DNA from 4 places in the Bradyrhizobium sp. 159 genome. Region 4 is predicted to be linked to each of the others. Evidence: riboswitches for the same ligand, from Rfam matches in the RefSeq annotation. Region 4 holds a riboswitch; each other region holds the start of a gene.
What was found. A riboswitch is a leader RNA that binds a small molecule or an ion and turns the genes downstream of it on or off. The one in region 4 is predicted to bind cobalamin.
Positions count from the first base shown of each region.

Region 1: it holds a riboswitch for cobalamin, as region 4 does, so the genes downstream of both, metE (5-methyltetrahydropteroyltriglutamate--homocysteine S-methyltransferase) here and IVA96_RS20320 (TonB-dependent receptor plug domain-containing protein) in region 4, are expected to answer to the same signal.
Region 2: it holds a riboswitch for cobalamin, as region 4 does, so the genes downstream of both, IVA96_RS03290 (TonB-dependent receptor) here and IVA96_RS20320 (TonB-dependent receptor plug domain-containing protein) in region 4, are expected to answer to the same signal.
Region 3: it holds a riboswitch for cobalamin, as region 4 does, so the genes downstream of both, IVA96_RS03375 (DUF1636 domain-containing protein) here and IVA96_RS20320 (TonB-dependent receptor plug domain-containing protein) in region 4, are expected to answer to the same signal.

Region 1 is NZ_JADPKE010000081.1:18,408-23,775, reverse strand. It holds gene metE (5-methyltetrahydropteroyltriglutamate--homocysteine S-methyltransferase) at 1-2,166, opposite strand, end outside; cobalamin riboswitch at 2,266-2,466, opposite strand; gene IVA96_RS21650 (hypothetical protein) at 2,643-2,780, opposite strand; gene IVA96_RS21645 (4Fe-4S binding protein) at 3,418-3,621, opposite strand; partial or broken gene IVA96_RS21640 (EAL domain-containing response regulator) at 4,121-5,335, opposite strand.
Region 2 is NZ_JADPKE010000018.1:190,891-196,258, reverse strand. It holds gene cobF (precorrin-6A synthase (deacetylating)) at 1-572, shown strand, start outside; gene cobT (nicotinate-nucleotide--dimethylbenzimidazole phosphoribosyltransferase) at 583-1,635, shown strand; gene IVA96_RS03295 (histidine phosphatase family protein) at 1,642-2,214, opposite strand; cobalamin riboswitch at 2,287-2,489, shown strand; gene IVA96_RS03290 (TonB-dependent receptor) at 2,606-4,963, shown strand; gene IVA96_RS03285 (PepSY domain-containing protein) at 4,976-5,368, shown strand, end outside.
Region 3 is NZ_JADPKE010000018.1:208,966-214,333, reverse strand. It holds gene cbiB (adenosylcobinamide-phosphate synthase CbiB) at 1-465, shown strand, start outside; gene cobD (threonine-phosphate decarboxylase CobD) at 477-1,442, shown strand; gene IVA96_RS03385 (cobyric acid synthase) at 1,431-2,879, opposite strand; gene cobO (cob(I)yrinic acid a,c-diamide adenosyltransferase) at 2,892-3,527, opposite strand; cobalamin riboswitch at 3,568-3,789, shown strand; gene IVA96_RS03375 (DUF1636 domain-containing protein) at 3,881-4,255, shown strand; gene cobW (cobalamin biosynthesis protein CobW) at 4,252-5,286, shown strand; gene cobN (cobaltochelatase subunit CobN) at 5,286-5,368, shown strand, end outside.
Region 4 is NZ_JADPKE010000072.1:25,596-30,963, forward strand. It holds gene IVA96_RS20310 (PepSY domain-containing protein) at 1-931, opposite strand, end outside; gene IVA96_RS20315 (TonB-dependent receptor) at 934-2,100, opposite strand; gene IVA96_RS20320 (TonB-dependent receptor plug domain-containing protein) at 2,226-3,209, opposite strand; cobalamin riboswitch at 3,317-3,512, opposite strand; gene IVA96_RS20325 (GDCCVxC domain-containing (seleno)protein) at 3,860-4,069, shown strand; gene IVA96_RS20330 (hypothetical protein) at 4,692-5,048, shown strand; partial or broken gene ihpA (divalent metal ion exporter subunit IhpA) at 5,102-5,368, shown strand, end outside.

The sequences.
Region 1 (5,368 bases), on a different contig from region 4:
CTTGATTTCCGCCGCTGCGGGAATGCGCGGTGAATGAATGTCATAGACGCCGGGCCCGATCTCATTGGGATATTTGTAGCTCTTGAAGGCCTCGAGCAATTCCATCTTAGAACGGGACGTCTCGATTGAAATGACGTCAGCATCCATTGCTGCGATCGCATCGATGATTTCGTTGAACTCGGAATAGCACATGTGGGTATGGATCTGAGTTCCGTCGGCGACAGAGGACGAGCAAACGCGGAAGCTGTCCACTGCCCAATCGAGATAGTTCCTCCACTGCGATTTGCGTAGCGGCAATCCCTCGCGCAACGCAGCCTCGTCGATCTGGATCATGGTCGCTCCAGCCGCCTCAAGATCGATCACCTCATCTCGGATCGCAAGAGCGATCTGACGGCATGTCTCGCTCCGCGAGATGTCGTCGCGGACAAACGACCAGTTCAGGATCGTCACCGGTCCGGTCAGCATAGCCTTGACGGGTTTCTTAGTCAGAGACTGCGCGAAGCGCCACCATTCAACGGTCATCGGCTTCGGCCGGGAGACATCTCCGAACAGGATAGGCGGACGAACGTACCGCGACCCATAAGACTGAACCCAGCCGTGCTTGGTGAAAGCGAATCCCAACAGCTGCTCGGCAAAGTATTGAACCATGTCATTGCGCTCGAACTCACCGTGTACGAGCACGTCCAGGCCGATATCTTCCTGCCACTGCACGGTACGGGCTGTCTCCGCTTTCAGAAGCTGCTCGTACTGCGCGTCATTCAGCGCTCCCCGCGCATGAGCCGCACGCGCATTCCGGACGTCGACCGTTTGCGGGAAGGACCCGATGGTTGTCGTTGGAAACATCGGCAATGCGAACGCGACCCGCTGGACGTCGGCACGCTGGGTGAACGCATTGCGACGGCGACGCATGCTATCGTCGATCGCGGCCATTCGTCCGGCGACATTCGCATTGTGGATCTCGGGCGATGTTTCGCGGGTCACGGCTGCGTCCTCGGAAAGCGCAAGTTCATCGGCCACCTCGGCAGCATGGCCGGCCAGCGCTTTGCCCAATATCGAAAGTTCCTTGAACTTCTGAACTGAGAACGCCAGCCACGTCTTCAGATTGGGATCGAGATCGGTCTCTAGCTCAATGTCGATCGGAACATGAAGCAGCGAGCAGGAAGGAGCAATCTGAACACGGTCCCTGCCCAGCTTTTTGACCAAAGGGGCAAGTTGGTCGAGCAGCGCCGCAAGATTGGAGCGCCAGACGTTGCGACCATCAACCACGCCTAGCGAGACCACGAGATCTCTGCGGGCTGTGGCGACAATTGCGTCCAACTGGTCGGGTGCCCGAACCAGATCGACATGAAGCCCGGCAACGGGCAAGGCAAGGGCTGTTTCAAGATTGTCGCCGATAGCGCCGAAATAAGTGGCCAGCATGATTTTAAGGGCCGGCACAACCTTTGCGAAATGAGCATAGGCCCGGCGGACAGCCGCCCGCGACGCTTCGTCGATGTCCATCACCAGGCATGGCTCGTCGAGCTGAACCCATTCAGCACCGCACGAGGCTAGTTCGCGGAGCACATCGACATAGACTGGGAGGAGCCTATCAAGCAGCGACAGCGGATTGAATGCGGGATTTGCGCTTTTGCCGAGCTTCAGGAAAGTGACTGGGCCAACTAGGACGGGGCGCGTTTGGTAGCCGAGGCTTTTTGCCTCCTCATATTCCTCGATCGGCTTTCGAGAGGAATACTTAAAGATCTGATCCTGGTGAAATTCCGGCACCATGTAGTGGTAGTTGGTATCGAACCACTTCGTCATTTCCTGTGCGGCTACGCCTGGCCCATGCTGAGTGTGATCACCGTCCTGAGCGCCACGTGCCATGGCGAAGTAGGTCTTGAGCGACACAGCACCTTCGGTCCAGCCGTAGACGTCGGGAATGGCTCCGACCATTACGCTGGTATCGAGCACCTGATCGTAGAGCGAGAAGTCATTCGAAGGAATGACCGTCACACCGCAGGATTTCTGCCGTGCCCAATTAGCGGCACGAAGTCCACTCCCCGCCTCGAGGAGCTCGGCTTCGCTGGAGTTTCCCGCCCAGTAGCTCTCGAGCGCGAACTTGAGTTCGCGTCGTGGGCCGATGCGTGACGTCCCCAATGTGGCAACGGGAAGCGAAAGAATAGACATAGATCAGACCCCATAATTGGGGCAAAGGCCATGGCGGACGCATGCAGCGAATATCGCGTGAGCGACAGCTGCTTGGCGCACACCGGGACACCCCGCCCGTGGACGATATATTGTCGAGGCAGGTCTCCTGGCTCGCGGGTCGTCGCTGCTGTCCGGCCTTCCCGAAGCCGCATGGCTTCAGTGACTTCGTTGGACAGCGGCTCGCCGCTTACAGTTGCGGGGGCAGCGCCGGCATTGCACCGGCTTCCCTCTTAGCTCCGGATCAAACGAAATCCGAAGACCACGACGGCTGGCATTAGACGCACGAGGATCGATCCGTCAACCTACTAAGTGTTGCCGCGATATTGCCCAAGCGATTGCCAGCTGTACCAGTTAGGGCACAACGGTCTTACTCCCGGCCTGGTAAAAACGCGTGGATCTGTGAAGCCTCCGCTTATGAATGCGTCCGCTCAACACCCTCTTGGCGTAGTCGTGAGCTAACGCGAGCAGAACGAACGCGCTGGGCGCTTCGACATCTGCGTGATCGCGACAAGCCTGGTCTTTTCCGTCAGCAGCTTCTCGAACTCGCCCGTGAGGAAGTTGCGATCATGCTCGGCCGACATCCGCTTGAACACAGCGCCATGAGGCTCCTTAGGGTTGCCAAGGCCGGGATTGCTCCAGGATCGCACGGATGATCAGGTCGGACTGCCTGTGTTCGGCGGACCCCGCGACGAGCCGCGAGCTCGATCGCCTCCGTGGCGTTGGTCAAGATGATCTCCTCGGTGCGCCAAGCACTTACGTGCTGAGCGACTTTGGCGCGCCTTCGTTGTTTCCGTCGCCGCTGGCGAGTAGTGCAGCCTGGACGTTGGCCTGCGCGACATCGCAGGAACAGTTCCGGACCTCAGGATGCACGCTGACTTGCGAAACTGGAGTAAGCGGCGAGAGCGCGGGCGGCGGGGATCCTGCTATGACCCTAGGCTCATGCACGCGTGCATGGTGACCACGGCCAAGCGGATGCCGAGCTTCTCGCACGTCTTCAGGATCTCCGGACCGATCTCGTCGCATCGAGACCGTCTCTTCGGCTTCGAAGTGACGTCGCTTTAGATATCCTGCAGAGCCCTTCGAGGGCTTCTCGGAGTCGATCGGCGCCTTAAGGTCATAACGATGTTGATCGACCTCGATCCGCCCCACGCGGTCGGCGGCCTCCACAAGCGCGACATCTACTACTTCGTTAGCGAAATCGAGCGGTGAAGCCTTCTGGACGCGGGCTGCTTATGCTGTCTTAGACGGGACACAGGTGTCAGGCACCGGACAGACCACCGCACATTGCGGCGTGTCGGAATGGCCCTCGCACTCCGTGCACTTTTTGACATCGATAACGTAAATGTCGCGCTTGAGGCTGATCGCCGCGTTGGGACACTCGAACTCACATGCCCCACAAACGGTGCATTGCGAAGCGACGATCTTGTAAGCCATGCCTTCCGACTCCTTAGGCGAGCGATGCCATTGGCGATCCCTTTCAAATGCCGTGCCAAGGACAGACGCGCTAAATGATGGGCAATTTGCCCCAAGGTGCTGTCCCGGGTCTGAGACCATGCTACATCTGCGACAGCAACGGGCCACTCAATTTCAAGCTATGCGAGCCCTCAGGCCCTACTCCGAGAGCCAGTGGCGACTCGACCGCTGGGAGCTTCCGTCGTTTGTCTGGCATGGCAGCGCGGGGCCAAGCGACGCTCGACGATTCCGAAACCGGCGGCGCGACTAAAAGCCGCGAGCCGACGCACGTCTACGCCGGATCTCGGCAAACCTCCGGTCACACACCCTGACTGGAGGTTTTGTGCAAGCCTCGCTCACGGCTGCAACGTTAACTCCGCTTTAATTGCAGTCAGCCGCATGCCTGGTGCCGAGTAGGCATGGCGGCGCGGGCGAGCGCTGGTACGCTTTGCCTGGCTCTGCTCAGCCACTCCTCATGCAACTATTTTGGACGAAGTGGAACAGGGCTGAAAGATGACTGTGCAAATTGCTTCAGCGGCATGGCCTTTCCGAACAGATGGCCCTGCGCAAGGTCGAAGCCGAGTTCGGTCACAGCGATCAGGTCGGCGTGGCTCTCCACACCTGCGGCGACGGTGCGCACGCTGTACTCTTTGGCTAGATCGACGATATGGCGGCACACCGTTCGCTTCAGGGGTCCATTTCCGCAACCGGCGACGTACTGCCGGTCCACTTTTAATTTCATGAACGGGAATTTTTCCATCCCCATCAGCTGCGGCCAATTGGCGCCGACATTGTCGATTGCAAGGCCAATGTTGTGAAAGCGAACCTCACGCGCGACCTCAATCAGGAGATCTAGGTTCTGGATCGCTTCCTCGCTATCGATTTCAATCGTCAAGCCGCCGAAAGCGGGGTGCGACGGCATGCGCTGACAGAGATCGCGTACCGCTTGCGGGTCAATCAGGAATGCTGCCGGGAGATTGATGGAGAGATCGATCGAAGTTTGCTGCTCCAGAAGATACTGCCAATCCTTGATCGCGCGGTCGATCACGAACTGCGACAACTCCCTAAAATGCGGATCGTGAGCCTCCGCGATGAAATAGGCCGGTGGAACAACGCCTCAGGTCGGGTGCCGCATTCGCACAAGCGCCTCGGCGCCGCGGCGGCTGAGGGTACACGCGTCAAACTTCGGCTCATACCAGAGCTCAAGCCAGCCAGCGTGTAAGGCTTCCCCGACATGGACCGCGGGACGGGGCGCCGGCTCTCTGGGCAAGAGCATGGCGACCCGATCGCGCAGCGTCTCGGCTGCAAACGGCGTCCTCAGCGGCGGCAGCATATCAAGTCCATATTCGCCCCCGACCTGCTGCACTGCCGTCATGATGATCGACTCGCGGGCGCCGAACGCCAGCACTCCGCCTGCAAATCCTTCGCGTACGAGTATCTCGAGCAATCGTCCAGGCTCGATGCGATCCGAGCCAATGCCGAGCAGGATCAGATCAGGGAAGTCCGTGCCGAGTACGTGCGACAGCTCGTCAGCAGTCCCGCATTCGCTGATAACAAACCCCATATCCTCCAGCACATCCCGAAGAAAGGCGCGCAGATGCCGCTTGCCGACGGCCACGCACGCTCGCGGCCGCACCTTACGCTGTCCGAAGATTACAGGTTTTCCTCCGACTAGTTCGGCCTGCCCATGCTCCATTGCAACCACTCCCGTTCCGTGACGGTCCCTTAA
Region 2 (5,368 bases), on a different contig from region 4:
CGCGCATCGCCGAGTTCGACTTGCCAGTGCGGGACACGACTGAGGCGGACTACCAAAAGGGCGTGGACGATTGGCACGATGCGGTGGCGGCAACCTGGTCGCAAACCATCGCAAATCATCTCGACGGCGAGGGCAAGGTCGCGCTGCTGATCTGGGGCGATCCTTCGCTGTACGATTCCTCGCTCCGCATTGCGCGGCGGCTCGATCCGTTACCGACGATCGAGGTCGTGCCCGGCATTACTTCGATCCAGGCGCTGTGCGCCGCGCATGCGCTGCCGCTCAACGACATCGGTGAGCCATTCCTGGTCACGACGGGGCGGCGCTTGCGCGAAGGCGGCTGGCCACAAGGAGTCGATACCATCGCGGTGATGCTCGACGGCGGCACGGCGTTCGAGTCGCTCGCTCCGGAAAGTCTGCAGATCTGGTGGGGTGCCTATCTCGGCATGCCCAACCAGATCGTCATGTCCGGCGCGTTGGCCGAAGTCGGCCCGCGCATCGTCGCACTTCGGCAGGAAGCGCGCGAGCGGCATGGCTGGATCATGGACAGCTACATTCTCAAGCGCACGCGTTAAGCGAGGCTGCATGCTCCCCGAATGGGTCTACCAAGAGTGTCCCGAAATCTCCGCGATGCACCGCGAGGCAGCGATCGCGCGGCAGACGCAGTTGACAAAACCGACCGGCGCGCTCGGCCGGCTTGAGCAACTGGCGATCGAGCTTGCGGGCCTGCAAGCGACGGAATCTCCTCGCGCCGCGCGCGTGCCGATCATCGTCTTCGCCGGCGATCACGGCATCGTTGCGCAGGGTGTGTCGGCCTATCCTCAAGCTGTGACCATCGCAATGATGGCGAATTTTGCGTCCGGTGGCGCCGCGATCTCAGTGCTGGCGCGTGAGCTTGGCTCCAGCCTGGAGGTGGTCGACGCCGGCACGCTGGCGCAGGAACAGATGGCGGGCGTCGTCACCGACAAGCCGCGGAGCGGCACGCGCGATTTCAGCGAGGAAGCTGCACTTGAGCCGGCGGAACTGGCATTCGCCTTCGCGGCCGGCCAGCGCGCGGTTGCGCGCGCGGAAGTCGGCCGGCCTGATCTGGTGATCTTCGGCGAGATGGGCATTGGCAACACCACGGTCTCGGCGGCCATTGCGGCGAGTCTGCTCGGCATCAGCGCCGAGGAAATCGCGGGCAGCGGCACCGGAATCGACGCGGCCGGCCGCGCGCACAAGGCGCGGGTGATCGATGCCGCGATTGCGCGCCACGGTATTGCGGGGGCTTCGCCCGAACACATCTTGTGTGCCGTCGGCGGTCTCGAGATCGCGGCGATCTGCGGCGCTATCATCGCGGCGGCGCAACGCCGCCTTCCCGTATTGATCGACGGATTCATCGTGTCGGTCGCGGCGCTGGTGGCGGTGCAGATCAACCCATCGTGCCGGCCGTTCCTGCTGCCGTCGCATCAATCGGCGGAGCAGGGGCATCGGCTGGTGCTGCGTGCGCTGAACGTGCAGCCGCTGATCAGCCTCGATCTCCGGCTCGGTGAGGGCTCCGGCGCTGCGATCGCGTTGCCGCTGGTGCGGTCGGCTTGCGCGCTCCACAACGGGATGGCGACTTTTGCGCAAGCCAATGTGCCGGATCGCCCGGCCTGATCGGGCTCAGGCCATCCGCTGATTGACGGAGACGACGCGCCACCCAGTGGCGAGCCGGTCGATCCGGGTGAGCGACAGCGGATCGATCACGAAGCGCAAGGCGGCGTGCGGCGTCAGATCCAGCGCGATGCACAGCGCGGCGCGGATCGTGCCGGAATGCACGACGAGCGTTGCGGAGACCGCGCCGATCCGCGAGAGCCCAAGCCGGACGCGCGCGACCTGATCCGCAAAGCTCTCGCCGCCCGGCGGACGTCCGCGCGCCGGATCGCTCCAGAATTGCGCATAGGCCTCGTCCCCGGCCGCGCCGATCTCGTCATGCCGACGGCCGGTCCATGCGCCGAAATCCTGTTCCCCGAATTCGGGGATCAGCTCGGGCGCGAGTCCCAGCGCATGCGCGGTCTCGATCGTGCGCCGCGCTGGGCTCGCATGGCTCGCCGCGCCTCTCGGCAGAGACTGCCGCAGTGCCTCTAGCTGCGCGCGATCGCGAAGATCGGCCGGGGCATCGGCGGCATGGATCGTCCCTGTGACGCCATCGACCGGCGCATGCCGTATCAGCCAGAGGAAGGTCTCGCCTTCCATGCTCGTCTCCAAGGAAGTTGGTTGCTGTGGCAATAACGCCGCAGCTTGCACATTGACTCCGTCTTGATCGTAATCCTAGATGCTGGCGACGGTTTCCCCGAGAGGGGATGAAAAGGGAATGCGGTGCGGGGAATTCGTCCCCAATGCCGCGGCTGCCCCCGCAACTGTAAGCGGTGAATCCTTCGTCAGAAGCCACTGGGTCCTCGGTCCCGGGAAGGCGACGAAGCGGTCACGACCCGCGAGCCAGGAGACCTGCCGTCAGCCGTGGTCACACGCGAAGATGTCGGTCGGGGAGTACAGACATTCGGCTTCATCGAAGGGCTGACAGGCCAAAGGTGAGACCTCGTTCGCTGTGACGTGCCACTGACGTCATACCGAGGTTTCGAAAACCGTGTCTTGTCTCCTTTTTGTACGACCGCACCGCTTCCTGCTTGCCTCCGCGGCGCTTACGTCACTGGCCGCCGTCGATGTATCTGCCGCCCGGGCGCAGCAGGTCCGCGAGTCGCTGCCGCCGGTCGAGGTGTCGCCCGCCCAATCCCGCAAGCAGGCCAAGCCGGCGGGCCGGGAGGCGCAGGGCACACGCCGTGCAACGGCGCGCAGGCCAGCGACTGCATCCGCAGCGCCCAAGCCTGTCGTGCCGGCCGCCGCGGCACCAACGCCGCTCAACAGCAATGCTGTGGCTGAAAGCGCCTCGCGGCTCGGCCTCACCGTGCGTGAAACGCCGGCGACCGCCGAAGTCATCTCGGCCGAGACGATGCGCGAGCAGAGCTATCGCACTGTCTCCGAAGTGGCGCAGGGCGCGGTCGGCGTCACCTCCGGCGACAATCCGGCTGAACCTTCAGCCTTCTCCATGCGCGGCTTCACCAACAGCCAGATCAACACGCTCTACAACGGCATCAAGATCGGTCCGCAGAACATGACCTCGCGGATCGTAGACACCGCCAATCTGGAGGCCGTTGAATTCCTGAAAGGTCCGGCCTCGCTGATTTCAGGCGAGGGCGCTGCCGGCGGCGCCATCAACTTCGTCACCAAGCAGCCGCATACAGGACCGGTCCGGAACGAGGCTGATTTCTCTTGGGATTCCCTGAACTCGTTCCGCGTCCACTATGGCTCGGGTGGCAGCACCAACGTGCAGGGCCTGGACTATCGCGTCGACATCAGCCGTTCCACCCTCAACGGCTTTGCCGACGACACCAACGTCAAGACGTTCGGCACGTCCGGCCAGCTCAATTACCGCATCTCGGACAGTCTCAAGATCTGGGGCGCAATCGAATACAGGGAGGACCGCTCCAAAGCCTATTGGGGCGCGCCGCTGGTGCCGATCGCCTTCAGCGGCTCGCACGCGACGACGGGGATCGTCTCCGGCAATTACGTCTCCAACTACAACGGAAGCAATCTCGGCGCCGTCACCATTGACGACCGCACCTTCAACACCAATTACAACGTCCTCGACAATCGCAACGCCGCCCAGGAGGTGTGGCTGCGCGGTGGCTTCGAGCTGAAGCTCGCGCCGGACCTGACGCTGAAGAGCCAGGCATATGGCTACGGTGCAGAACGGACCTGGTTCAACAACGAGATCGAGGCGTTCAATTCCACGACGAACATGGTCGATCGTGAACGCTTCTATGTCGCGCACAGCCAGCGGCTGGTGGGCAACATCACCGACCTGATCTGGGACACGAACATTGCAGGCTTCGACAACCGGCTGGTCACGACGTTGTCGTCAAGCTATCTCGACTTCGTCAGGCCGGGTGCGGCAAACTTCCCAGGCGATTCCGTTTCGCTGGTCAATCCCGACCGCGGCTTTTACGGCCCGCTCACGATCCAGCAGCAAACCGCGCGCATCGACAATGAGGCGCTGTCGTTCGAGGACCGGCTGAAGCTGACACGTACCTTCGCACTGGTCGGCGGCCTGCGCGTCGAGCATATCGGGCTCGACCGCAACTCGACCGATAAGAACGGCCTGGAGAAGGCTGGCTTTCCGTTCACGAAAGACTGGGCGCCGGTCACCGGTCGCATCGGCTACACCTGGGAGGCCGTGCCCGGCCTGACCTTCTTCAGCCAGTACGCCACCGGCGCTGATATCTCCGCCAACAACATCTTTCTGCTCGGGCCGACCCAGCCGCTCGAACTGACGACCGCGCGCACTTATGAGACCGGCGTCAAGCATCTGTTCTGGGACAACAGGGCGGAGTGGTCTTTTTCCGCCTACGACATTGTGCGCAAGAACGTCTACGCCGCGGCCGGCGGCATGCAGTTGAATATCGCCGGACGGCAGGAGTCGAAGGGCGTGGAACTCGCGGCGTCCGTGCGCCCGATCGAGCCCCTGCGTCTCTGGGGCAACATCGCCTTTGTCGATGCGCGCTATGCCGACTACAATTTTGCCGGCGGCTCATTCTCCGGCAACACGCCGCCGAACGTGCCGCGCATCGTGGCCAACGCCGGCGCTTCGTATCGCTTCTTCACGCCCTGGCCGGTGGAGCTCGGCATCACCGGCCGTCACGTCGGCGACCGTTACAACACCGATGCCAACGTGGTGACGATGAAGGCCTACACTGTGGCCGACGTCTATGCCTTCGTCGACATTCCCAAGACGGTGTTCAATGCGGTCGACCAGGCTCGCCTGACCTTCCGTGTGCGCAATATAACCGACAAGCGGTATGCGATCTGGGGCGATCCGTTCTACCCCGACCAAATCCTGCTCGGCGCGCCGCGGACCTACGAAATCTCCGCGGCGTTCAAATGGTGAGGTGTTAGACGGATGATGAGTGCGATCGTCCTGCTGCACCGCTGGCTCGGGATCGCCTTCTGCCTGCTGTTCGCGATGTGGTTCGCGACCGGGATCGTGATGCACTTCGTTCCGTTCCCGTCGTTGACGGAGGCGGAGCGATTTGCCGGACTCGTGCCGCTGGATCGCGAAGAGACGAGAATACCGGTTGCCGGCGCCGCTGCCGCGAGCGGGATCGCGGATGCCACGCGCGTTCGGCTGATCCAGCGAAGCGACGGCGCGGTTTACATCGTCTCGGGTCCATCGCGTCAGCGCGCAATCCGCGCGGCCGACGGGAACGACGCGTCGGTGAAATCCGCCGATCTCGCACTGGCTATTGCGCAGGCTCATGCGCGCCCGCGCGAGATCGATGCCTCGCATGCGAGG
Region 3 (5,368 bases), on a different contig from region 4:
GTGGCGCCGGTGTTCTGGGGCGCGCTGTTCGGCCTGCCCGGCATCTTCGGCTACAAGGCGATCAACACACTCGACTCCATGATCGGACATCGCAGCGAGCGGCACGAAGCGTTCGGCTGGGCCGCAGCGCGCATCGACGATGTCGCCAATTTCGTTCCGGCGCGCGTGACCGGCTTCCTCTTCGTGCTGCTGGCGTCGCGGCGATCGGAGGCGCTGTCGTGCATGACCCGCGATGCCCGCCGCCACCGCTCGCCTAACGCTGGCTGGCCGGAAGCGGCCATGGCTGGCGCGCTCGGTGTGCGGCTCAGCGGCCCACGCATCTATCACGGTAGCGTCACGAACGAGCCCTGGCTCAACGAGGGCGCGCGCGATCCGCTCGCTGCGGACATCAATCATGGATTGACGGTCTATCGCAGGTCCATGCTGCTTCTCGCCGCGGTGCTTGCGGTCCTGGCCTTCGCGTGAAAGAACGGGGCATGCGCGAGCACGGTGGAAATCTCGATCTGGCACAGCAGCGTTTTGGCGGACGCGCAGAGGATTGGATCGACCTCTCGACAGGGATCAACCGGCTGCCTTATCCGGTAGGCGAGGTGAGCGCGCGCGCCTGGAGCGCGTTGCCGTCGCGCGCCGAAATCGATGCCTTGCATCAAGCCGCGCAGCACGCCTATCGCACGAGCGCACCTGTTGTTGCGATGGGCGGTGCACAGGCCGCCATTCAACTGCTGCCGCAGCTCGCGGCGCCTGGCCGCGCGCGCATCCTCGCGCCGACCTACAATGAATATGCCGGGGTCCTGTCGGCCGCGGGCTGGGATGTCCTGGAGGTCGGCGAATTTGACGCGTTGGCCGGCGCAGACCTCGCGATCGTCGTCAATCCCAACAATCCCGATGGCCGCCGCCATTCGCCCAAGGACTTGCTGGCACTGCTGCCGCGCGTCGGCCATCTCGTGATCGACGAGAGCTTTGCCGACGCCGTCCCGCAGCTGTCGCTTGCTTCGGAAGTCGATCGGCCGCGGCTGTTGATCCTGCGCTCGTTCGGAAAGTTTTATGGCCTTGCCGGCCTTCGGCTTGGCTTCGCAATTGGCAATGCGGCGGATATCGGCAAGCTTGCGTCGATGTCGGGTCCATGGCCGGTCTCGGGAGCGGCGATCGCGATCGGTTGCCGCGCCTTGCGCGACGATGCCTGGGCTGAGGCTACCTCAGCGCGGCTCGCACGCGACTGTGTTCGGCTCGACGCCATGGCGCAGTCGCAAGGCTGGACGCTTATCGGCGGCACGCCGTTGTTTCGTCTTTACCAGACACCTAACGCGCTGGCCGCGCAGGAAAAGCTCGCGCGCGCCCAGATCTGGTCGCGCGTTTTCGCGCGAGAGCCGGCATGGCTGCGCCTCGGGCTTCCCGGCAGCGAATCCGAATGGACGCGCCTTGCCGAGGTGCTAGCGGGCTAACGCGAGCAGGCCTTCGACGTCGAGATGCCTTTCGATGTGATCGGCGAGGGCATCGAGCGCGCTCTCGATCCTGGCATGATAGGGCTCGTTACCCGCGGGAATATCGAGCTTTGCCAGATATGCCTTGCGGAAATCATCCGACGTGAACAGGCCGTGCAGATAGCTGCCCTGGACGCGGCCATCGCGCGAGATCGCGCCTTCCGGCTTGCCGTTCAGTTTCGCAAATGGCCGCGCGCGATCGGGCCCGTCGGTGTGGCCGATGTGGATCTCGTAGGCCTCGATCGCCTGGTCGGTGGCGGCGTGCAAGGCGGAGACGCGTGTCAGCGTCTTCTGCGGCCTCATCACCGTTGTCACGTCGAGCAGCCCGAGACCCGGCGTGTCGCCCGCAGGTCCCTCGATGCCGTCAGGGTCGGCAACGCTGTGTCCGAGCATTTGATAGCCGCCGCAGAGCCCGAGCACATGGCCGCCCCGGCGGTGATGCGCCACGAGATCAATGTCCCAGCCCTGTGCTCGCAGGAAGGCGAGATCGCCACGAGTGGATTTTGAACCGGGGATGATGACCAGCCTCACATCGCCGGGGATTGCTTCGCCCGGACGCACCATGACGAGATCGACGCCGGGTTCGAGCTTGAGCGGATCGAGATCGTCGAAATTGGCGATCCGCGACAGGGCGAGGCAGGCGATCTTGCATTGGCCCGGCTTGCGCGCGTCGCGCAGGCCCAGCGCGTCCTCGGCCGGCAGCTCGCCGGCGCGCGCGAACCAGGGCAGCACGCCAAAGCCGCGCCATGCGGTTTTCGCTTCGATCAGCCGGTAGCCGTCATCGAACAGCGTGGGGTCGCCGCGGAACTTGTTGATGACGAAGCCCTGGATCATCGCGGCATCGTCAGGGTCGATGACCGTCCTGATGCCGACAAGCTGGGCGATGACGCCGCCGCGGTCGATGTCGCCGACCAGCACGACCGGCACGTTGGCCTTGCGCGCAAAGCCCATATTGGCGATGTCGGCCTTTCGCAAATTCACCTCGGCCGGGCTGCCCGCGCCTTCGACCAGCACCAGATCGGCGCGCGTCTTCAAGCGCGCGAAACTCTCCAGCACGGCGCCCATCAGCGAGGGCTTCATCGCCGCATAATCGCGCGCACGCACCGTTGCGATGCGCTTGCCATGGACGATGACCTGCGCGCCGACATCGGTCTCCGGCTTGAGCAGCACCGGGTTCATGTCGGTGTGCGGCTCGACGCGAGCGGCGAGCGCCTGAAGCGCCTGGGCGCGGCCGATCTCGCCGCCGTCGACGGTGACGGCGGCATTGTTCGACATGTTCTGCGGCTTAAAAGGGAGCACGCGCAGGCCGCGCCGCATGAAGGCGCGCGCAAGGCCCGCGACGATGAGCGACTTGCCCACGTCCGAGCCGGCCCCCTGGATCATCAGCGCGCGCGCCATGGCGAGATCGTATCAGAACTCGACGCCGGCTTGCGCCTTGATGCCGGACCGGAAGGGATGCTTGACCAGCGTCATCTCGGTAACGAGATCGGCGATCTCGATCAATTCGTCCTTTGCGTTGCGCCCGGTGAGCACGACATGCGTCATCGGCGGCTTTTGCGTCGTCAGGAATTCGACCACCTCGGCGATGTCGAGATAGTCATAGCGCAGCGCGATGTTGATCTCGTCGAGCACGACCATGCGCAAGGCAGGATCGCGAATCAGCTCCTTGGCCTTGTCCCAGCCGGCGCGCGCGGCGGCGATGTCGCGGGCGCGGTCCTGCGTCTCCCAGGTGAAACCTTCGCCCATGGCGTGGAATTGGCAGAGGTCGCCGAAATGGCCAGTGAGCAGGCGGCGCTCGCCGGTGTCCCAGGCGCCCTTGATGAACTGCACCACCGCGCAGGGCAAGCCATGGGCGACGCAGCGGACGATCATGCCGAAGGCCGAGGACGACTTGCCTTTGCCGGCGCCGGTGTGGACGATAACGAGGCCTTTTTCGCCGCTCTTGGTCGCCATGATCTCGTCGCGGGCGGCCTTCTTCTTTGCCATTTTCGCGGCGTGGCGGGCGTCGGTTTCCTCGCCCGTTTGGATATCCGGTTCAGGCGTCATCGTATCCGGTCCTTCGGCTTGACAAGTGGCGGCCACCGGCAAATGGTGGGTCTGCGCTGGTTCCTGTCCTATGACAGGCGAAGAGGGAATGCGATAGGGTCCGAATTGGCAAGATTTGGGTCCAAAATGCAGCCGCCCCCGCGACCGTGACCGGAGAGATGCCCGAAGCCACTGACCCCTAACGGGATCGGGAAGGCGGGGATCGAAGGGCAAAAGCCCTGCTCCGCAAGCCGGGAGACCTGCCAGCGCGGACGATTTTGGACCGGCGGACGGGGTGTTCCGCGACGGGGAAACGGGCCTCTCACAATGGTCCGTGCGCCTCTTCGCCTCCCGCTGTTATTCTGGAAGAGGCGATGACGGTCACACTTCACGTCTGCATTACCTGCCGTGCCGGCGAGACGCTTGGCGAAGGCGACGTCACGCCGGGCAAGCGGTTGCATGGCGCGATCCTGGACGCCGGCGTGCCCGACGGCGTCAATGTGGTTCCGGTCGAATGCCTCTCTGCCTGTAGCCAGGGCTGCTCGGTCGCGCTGAGTGCGCCGGGTCGCTGGTCCTATGTCTATGGCCGCCTGTCGGAGACGAATGCGCGCGACGTGGTCGCGGGCGCTGCGGCGTATGCGGCCGCGCCCGACGGCCTCGTGCCCTGGCGCAGCCGTCCCGAAATCTTCCGCAAGCAGTCGCTTGCCCGCATTCCCCCCCTTGCCGTCGTGCCGGAGGCCGCCGAATGAATTCGCTCGCAAAAGTCCCGGTCACTGTGATCACCGGTTTTCTCGGCTCCGGCAAGACGACGCTGATCCAGCATCTGCTCGCCAATGCCGGCGGCAAGAAGCTCGCCGTGCTCGTCAACGAGTTCGGCAGCGAGGGCGTCGACGGCGAGATTTTGAAGTCGTGCGCTGCTGCCAATTGCCCGGAGGAGAACATCATCGAGCTCGCCAATGGCTGCATCTGCTGCACCGTCGCTGACGATTTCATTCCGGCCATGGAGCAATTGCTGGCACGCCCCGTGAAGCCCGATCACATCCTGATCGAGACCTCGGGCCTGGCGTTGCCAAAACCGCTGCTGAAGGCCTTTGACTGGCCGGAGATCCGCTCGCGCATCACTGTCGATGGCGTGATTGCGCTGGCCGATGCAGAGGCTGTCGCTGCTGGCCGCTTCGCGCCGGACCCGATTGCAGTCGAAGCGCAGCGCGCGGCGGACGACAATCTCGACCACGAGACGCCGCTGTCGGAAGTGTTCGAGGACCAGATCGCCTGCGCCGACATCGTGCTGCTGACCAAGGCCGATCTTGCCGGCAGCTCAGGGATAGAAGCCGCCAAGGCGGCGATCACCGCCGAGATGCCGCGCCGCGTGCCGATGCTTCCCATCACCGACGGCGCGATCGATGCGCGCGTCATCCTCGGTCTCGGCGCCGCCGCCGAGAGCGATCTTGCCGCGCGTCCCTCGCATCACGACGGCGAGGAGGAGCATGAGCATGACGATTTTGCCTCCGTCGTGATCGACCTGCCGGAAGTTGCCGATATCGATGCGCTGGTCGCCTCCGTTCAGCGCCTAGCGCGCGAGCAGAACGTGCTGCGCGTCAAAGGCTATATCGCAATCGCGGGCAAGCCGATGCGCCTCTTGCTGCAGGCGGTCGGCGAGCGTGTGCGCCACCAGTTCGACAAGCCCTGGGGCGCAGGTGTCAGGCAATCGAAACTCGTCGTGATTGGCGAGCACGGCGATATTGACGAGGCCGCGATCAGGTCAGGGCTAGCAACCTGATGCACGTCGTTTTCCGCGAGAGCCGCGGTCTTGAGGAGACCGCGACGCCAAGGGACATCGGCCAGGACCCGGCCGATCTCGT
Region 4 (5,368 bases):
TCGCAATCGTCGGCGTATCATGGCCAGCATAGCGTTGCAGCACCTCGCGCGTCATGTTGCGGCTTGCGAAATATTCGCCGGGATTGAGCGAAAGCCAACCGGAGAACGTCCAGGTCAGCACGAAGATACCCGCGATCAGGCCGGTGACGTGGTGCCAGGCCATCCAGCCACGATAAGGCGTGATCCTGCCGCTGGCATAGCGCCGCTTCAGGCGTACGCGAAGGATCCCGATCCAGATGCCGGTGACGCCGATGATCAGGCAGATACCGGAGATCCAGAGCACGACCAGCCGCCACAGCGGCCCATCTTTGCGCAGCACGGTCGGATAGATCCAGTGCGGGATCGAGCCGAGGCAGTTCCAGACCCGTTCGGTGTGGTTGGTGTCGAGCGCGATCTCGCCGGAGCGCGAGGAGACATAGAGCCTGGTACCCGCATCGTCGCCGAGCGCAATGAGGTAAAGCGGCCGCAGCGGATCGTAACGGGCCGTTACGCTCCATTGGTCGCGATCGATGATGTCTTCGAGTTGCGGTGATCTGCTCGCGGGATGATGTTGTGCGACCGCGAGCGCCTGCTGTTCGGAGACGCCGGTGATGATCCGGCCATCGGCTGCAGAGATCGCCTGTCGCTTGCCGTCCCAGCCGGTGATCCGATACACCGGCTCGTCGGCCAGCATCGAAAGCCGGAGGTCGCGCGGATAGCGCGTCGCGCCTGCGGCTTTCATCACGTCGTCCGGCGACAGCGCCACCTTCTCCCATTGGACATCAGGGAGCGCTGCCAGCCTTTCCTTGTCGGAAAGGCCGGGAAAAGCCACGTACATCATCACCACGCCGGAGATGAACCACATGGCGAAGAACAGGCAGGTGACGATACCGACCCAGCGGTGGCCGATGTACAGCCACCGCCGGAGTGTGCGTTTGAGGGTCCGTGACACGCTCAGAACTTCACGTTGACCGCGAGCTGCGCCGTGCGTGGCATGCCGAGCAGCCACTGAGTAGTGCCGCCCGACGTCGTGTAGATCTCGTCGAAGAGATTGTAGATGCGGAACGACACGGTGGTGTTGAGGTCGGGCTTCCACTGCACGCCGGCATTGACAATGTTGTAGGCCGGGCGCGTCACCGTGTTGGCGTTGTCGGCATAGGTCTTGCCGACGATCTGCACGCCTGCGTTGGCCGACCAGTTCGGTGCGAAGGCCCAGGTCGCCCAGATATTGGAGACGTTCTGCGGCACATTGACCGGTACGTTGCCGGCATAGTTCACGCTTCCGCCGCCCACCGCCTGCACGAAGTCATCGTATTTCGCGCGCAGGAAGGCGGTATTGGCATCTATGCGCAAGCAATGATCGAGCAGGAAACCGACTGACGCTTCGACGCCGCGCGATGACTGCTGGCCGACCTGGACGGTCAGCGACGGAATGTTGGGATCGCGTGCCAGCAGGTTGTTCTTCACGATCTCATAGCCGGCCAGGGTCCATTCGCCGCGGCCGCCCCAGAACGATTGCTTGACACCGATTTCGACCTGCTTGCCGGTCGCCAGGTCGAAGTTCTTGTTTGCGGAGGACAGTGAGACGAGCCCTCCGACCGGGTCGGCCGCGGTGGCATATTGGGCATAGAAAGCGAGATCCTTGACCGGTGCATAGACGGCGCCGGCGCGCCAGGTCGTCGAAGAGAACGATTTCTCGAAGCTGTTGGCGGGCGAGACATAGTCGGTGCGCGCGATTGTCGGTTCATCCTGACGTATGCCGGCAATCAAGGACAGTTGCTCGGTGACCGACAGCCTGTTCTCGGCAAACAGCGCGTACTGGTTGGTTACGCTGCCATAGCCGGGAACTGTGGGGTTCGGGCTGTTGAATACGCCTGGAGCGAAACTGAATGGGTTGACGGACGACGAGCCGCCGTAAGGTGAATTGTTGGTGTAGGTAAAATTGATGCTGTTGACGTCGAAACCTGCGACGAACTCATTGGCCATGCCAAGGACATGTCCGCGGAATTTCGCATCCATGCGATTGCCGACCTGCTGCTGATCGTGAAAAATCTCGATATAGCTGCTGCGGTTGATCAGGCCGGTGGCGGGGTTATAGGCGTAGCTTGGACGTCCTTCCAATGTCGCTTGGAGTTCAGATAGTAAAGCGTGTTCTGAACCGAAATTCCATCGGCCACCTGCCATTCAGTTTTCACCTGGTTCCAGCTATCCTGGTAGCGGATGTGGCTGTCGCTGACGTTGTAATTCTAGAAGCGGAGAGATTCATCGAGCCTGCCGTTGATCAGCGGCGTGCCGAAGTAGCGCGACGGGTTGCGGTCACCGTAGTCCGTGGACAGTGTCCAGGTGACGTCGTCGTTCTGCTTGATCTGGATCACGGCATGAAGCGCGACGTTCGAGGTGTCGTCGCGATCGACCCAGCCATCCGACATGTTGCCGGAGGCGGTGATCCGATAGGCGACGTCCTTGCTGACCGGACCGCCACTGTCCACCGCAATTCGCCGGGTCATGTTGCTGTCCAGCGACATCTCGGCCTGATTGCGAGGGACCCACAATGGCAGTTTTGAAACCACGTTGATGGCGCCGCCGACCGCGCCCGCGCCGTACATCACCGACGCAGGGCCGCGCAGCACCTCGATGCGCTCGGTCGACCAGGTGTCGAACGGAAAGGCCACCGTCCCGGCGCCGATATAGAGCTGGGTGCCGTCATACAGCGTCATGACGGAGCCAAGGCCCGTGAAGCCGCGGGTATTGAACGAGACGCCGCCATTGCCCGGTGCCGGGCTCGCCGTGAAGCCGGTGGCGTTTTGCGTCACCGCGTCGAGGATGTTCTGCTGGCCGCGTTCGGCGATGGTTTCAGCGGAGATCACCTCCACGCTGGCTGGCGTCTGCAGTCGCGTCAGGCCGAGCCGGCTGCCGGCCGTGCTCGCGCCGGTGAGGTTGAGCGTCGGTGCGGCGAAGACAGGACCAGTCGGCGCGGCAACCTGTGTACCGGTATTGACAGCTATGTTGCGCTGCTGGCGCAAACGCGCGGCGCTGGCGGTCGCAGAACTGCGTCGGGTGCTTTGGGCCCTCGGCGACGTTGCCGGCGACTGCACCACAACGGGGTCGAGCGTCTGGACCGTCCTTTCGGACTGTGCCCAGCCGTCGGTCGACAAAACCAGGCAGGAGAATGCAGCTGAGCGCAGAATCGCGCGGCGATACCGCGGCGCGAAGATTGTACGGGAGGTCATCAACAGACTCGCGATAACGTGGCACGTCACCGCGAACGCAGCTTGGCCGCTGCCTCAAGAAGAAGGCAGCCCCAACACCCACCAGGACACCCCGCCCAATGTGCTCGCGTGTGACCACGACTGACGGCAGGTCTCCTGGCTCGCGGGTCGTTACCTCTCGCCGCCTTCCCAGGTCCGCAGGCCCAGTGGCGTTTGGCGAAGGCTCACCGCTTACAGTTGCGGGGGCAGCCACGGCGTTGGGGGATCCCCGCACCGTATTCCCTATTGATCTCCCGAAGGAGAACCGTCGTTGTCACCCTAGTTTTATTTGCAAACGGCTGTCAATTGGATGTTTCGCTGCGGCAGAAGTCAGCGCGTGGCGCCGATCATCAGGCCAAGTCGAGGATTCGACACCGCGGGAGATGGCATGTCAGATCACGCGTCGATCCCTTATGAATTGGTTGCAGCGGTGAGCGTGGTGAGGTCTACTGCTTGCGCACAGGCCGACGAGGTCGCGATCACGACGCACACTACGTTCGACGTCGGTGACAACTCCAATGCCGTTCAAAGCTCCGCACGTATCCTTCGTATCGTTGCCGTTAAGGTGCCCTCCGGGATCAACCAGGCGATGATCGTTGGAAACTGGCTCGCGCGATGCTACGTTAGAGGGCATGCACGTCGAATCCACTCTCATTTGCCCGTCATGCGGCCATCGATCCATTGAGACGATGCCGACCGACGCTTGCCAATTCTTTTACGATTGCCGCGGATGCGGCACCCGGCTGAAGCCTAAATCGGGCAATTGCTGCGTGTTCTGCTCCTATGGCACCGTGCCTTGCCCACCGATCCAAGAGAATGGCAAGGGAGCTTGCTGCGGGTAGTTTGCCGATTTCCTGCGTGTGCCGATGAGTGCACGGGCTTTCGCGCGAGGATAACGCGATCGGCGTTGGGGTCCGGACCTCAATTGCTGCGCCGTCGCTCTTGCCCTAATCACGTGGGAATTCCGCCGCGAGCTCGCGCTAACGGGGCCCATAGAAGTGAACGAACGATGAACGGTACCCCGACAGCTATCGGGATCAGCCAGTACGTGAAATGAGGCAAGTCCTTCCAAAGCGGCAACTGCTTTCCATTGTCGACGTAGAACGATCGGGCGCTGGATCGACCTGAGTGGACCGCCGTCGATTCGAGCGGCGGCCGGGTCAACATCATTTCTTCCGCGGAAGACGTGGCCGACCGCATCGCCGACTTCATCAAGCAGACACGATACACGACAGGAGGGAGCATGCAGCATCGATCCACGCTTCGCGCGAGCCTCTCGGACTATTTGGCACCCTTGCCGTGCGCGAGGCAGCTGGAGCTCAGAGCTGCCGCCTATTCCGTCAAGCGTTCCCTCCCGTGACTTGAGCCCCCGGTTCCCGGATCATAATGATGTAACACTGTTGCGGATCGACACCCCGGCCTAGTGCATGGTACCGGTCATCGCCCGATCGATCGGAACCCCGAGTGACCCTTTCCTTCAGATTTGGCCGTATCCTGCCGCGCTCGCTGCGCGGTGCGATGACCATATTTGTGATCGCGACCTACCTGATCGCCGGCGTGCTTCACGGCGTGTGCGATCTGGATGTCACAAATTCGTCGCCCAATGTTGTCGTCTCCTTCGCCGACAAGGGCATCGGCCATTCCGACAAGGGCGCTTTGGCCGACCATCACTGTCACGGCTGCTTCTCCGTCTCCGTTCCGGCCCCAGTGATTGCAGCGGTAGCCGTGATGCGCCCGATAGAGATGGTACCCACGCTGCAGGTCGTTCGGCGCGGTCTGCCGCCCGGAATCGACCCACCGCCCCCGAAATTCCTGACCTGAAATGACCGCTGGGCGCATCGCGCCCTAGATCCGTCTTTCGTCAGGTTTTCACCATGTTTCCAAAGTGCGTCACGCGTTTCGCGTGCGCGACGGCGTTGCTGGTCAGTCCCTGGTTGCGCGGTGTCGCATTCGCAGACCCTCAACCTCGGAGCGGCGCTGCAGCGCGCGCTCGCGACCAGTCCGCGCCTGACGGCTGCCGAGCGCGACGTCGGGATCGCCGCCGGCCAGCGCATCCAGGCGGGGGCACTGCTCAATCCGGAACTGTCCTACGAACAGGACAATTCTTTCGGATCCGGTATCTACCGCGGCACCAAGTCGGC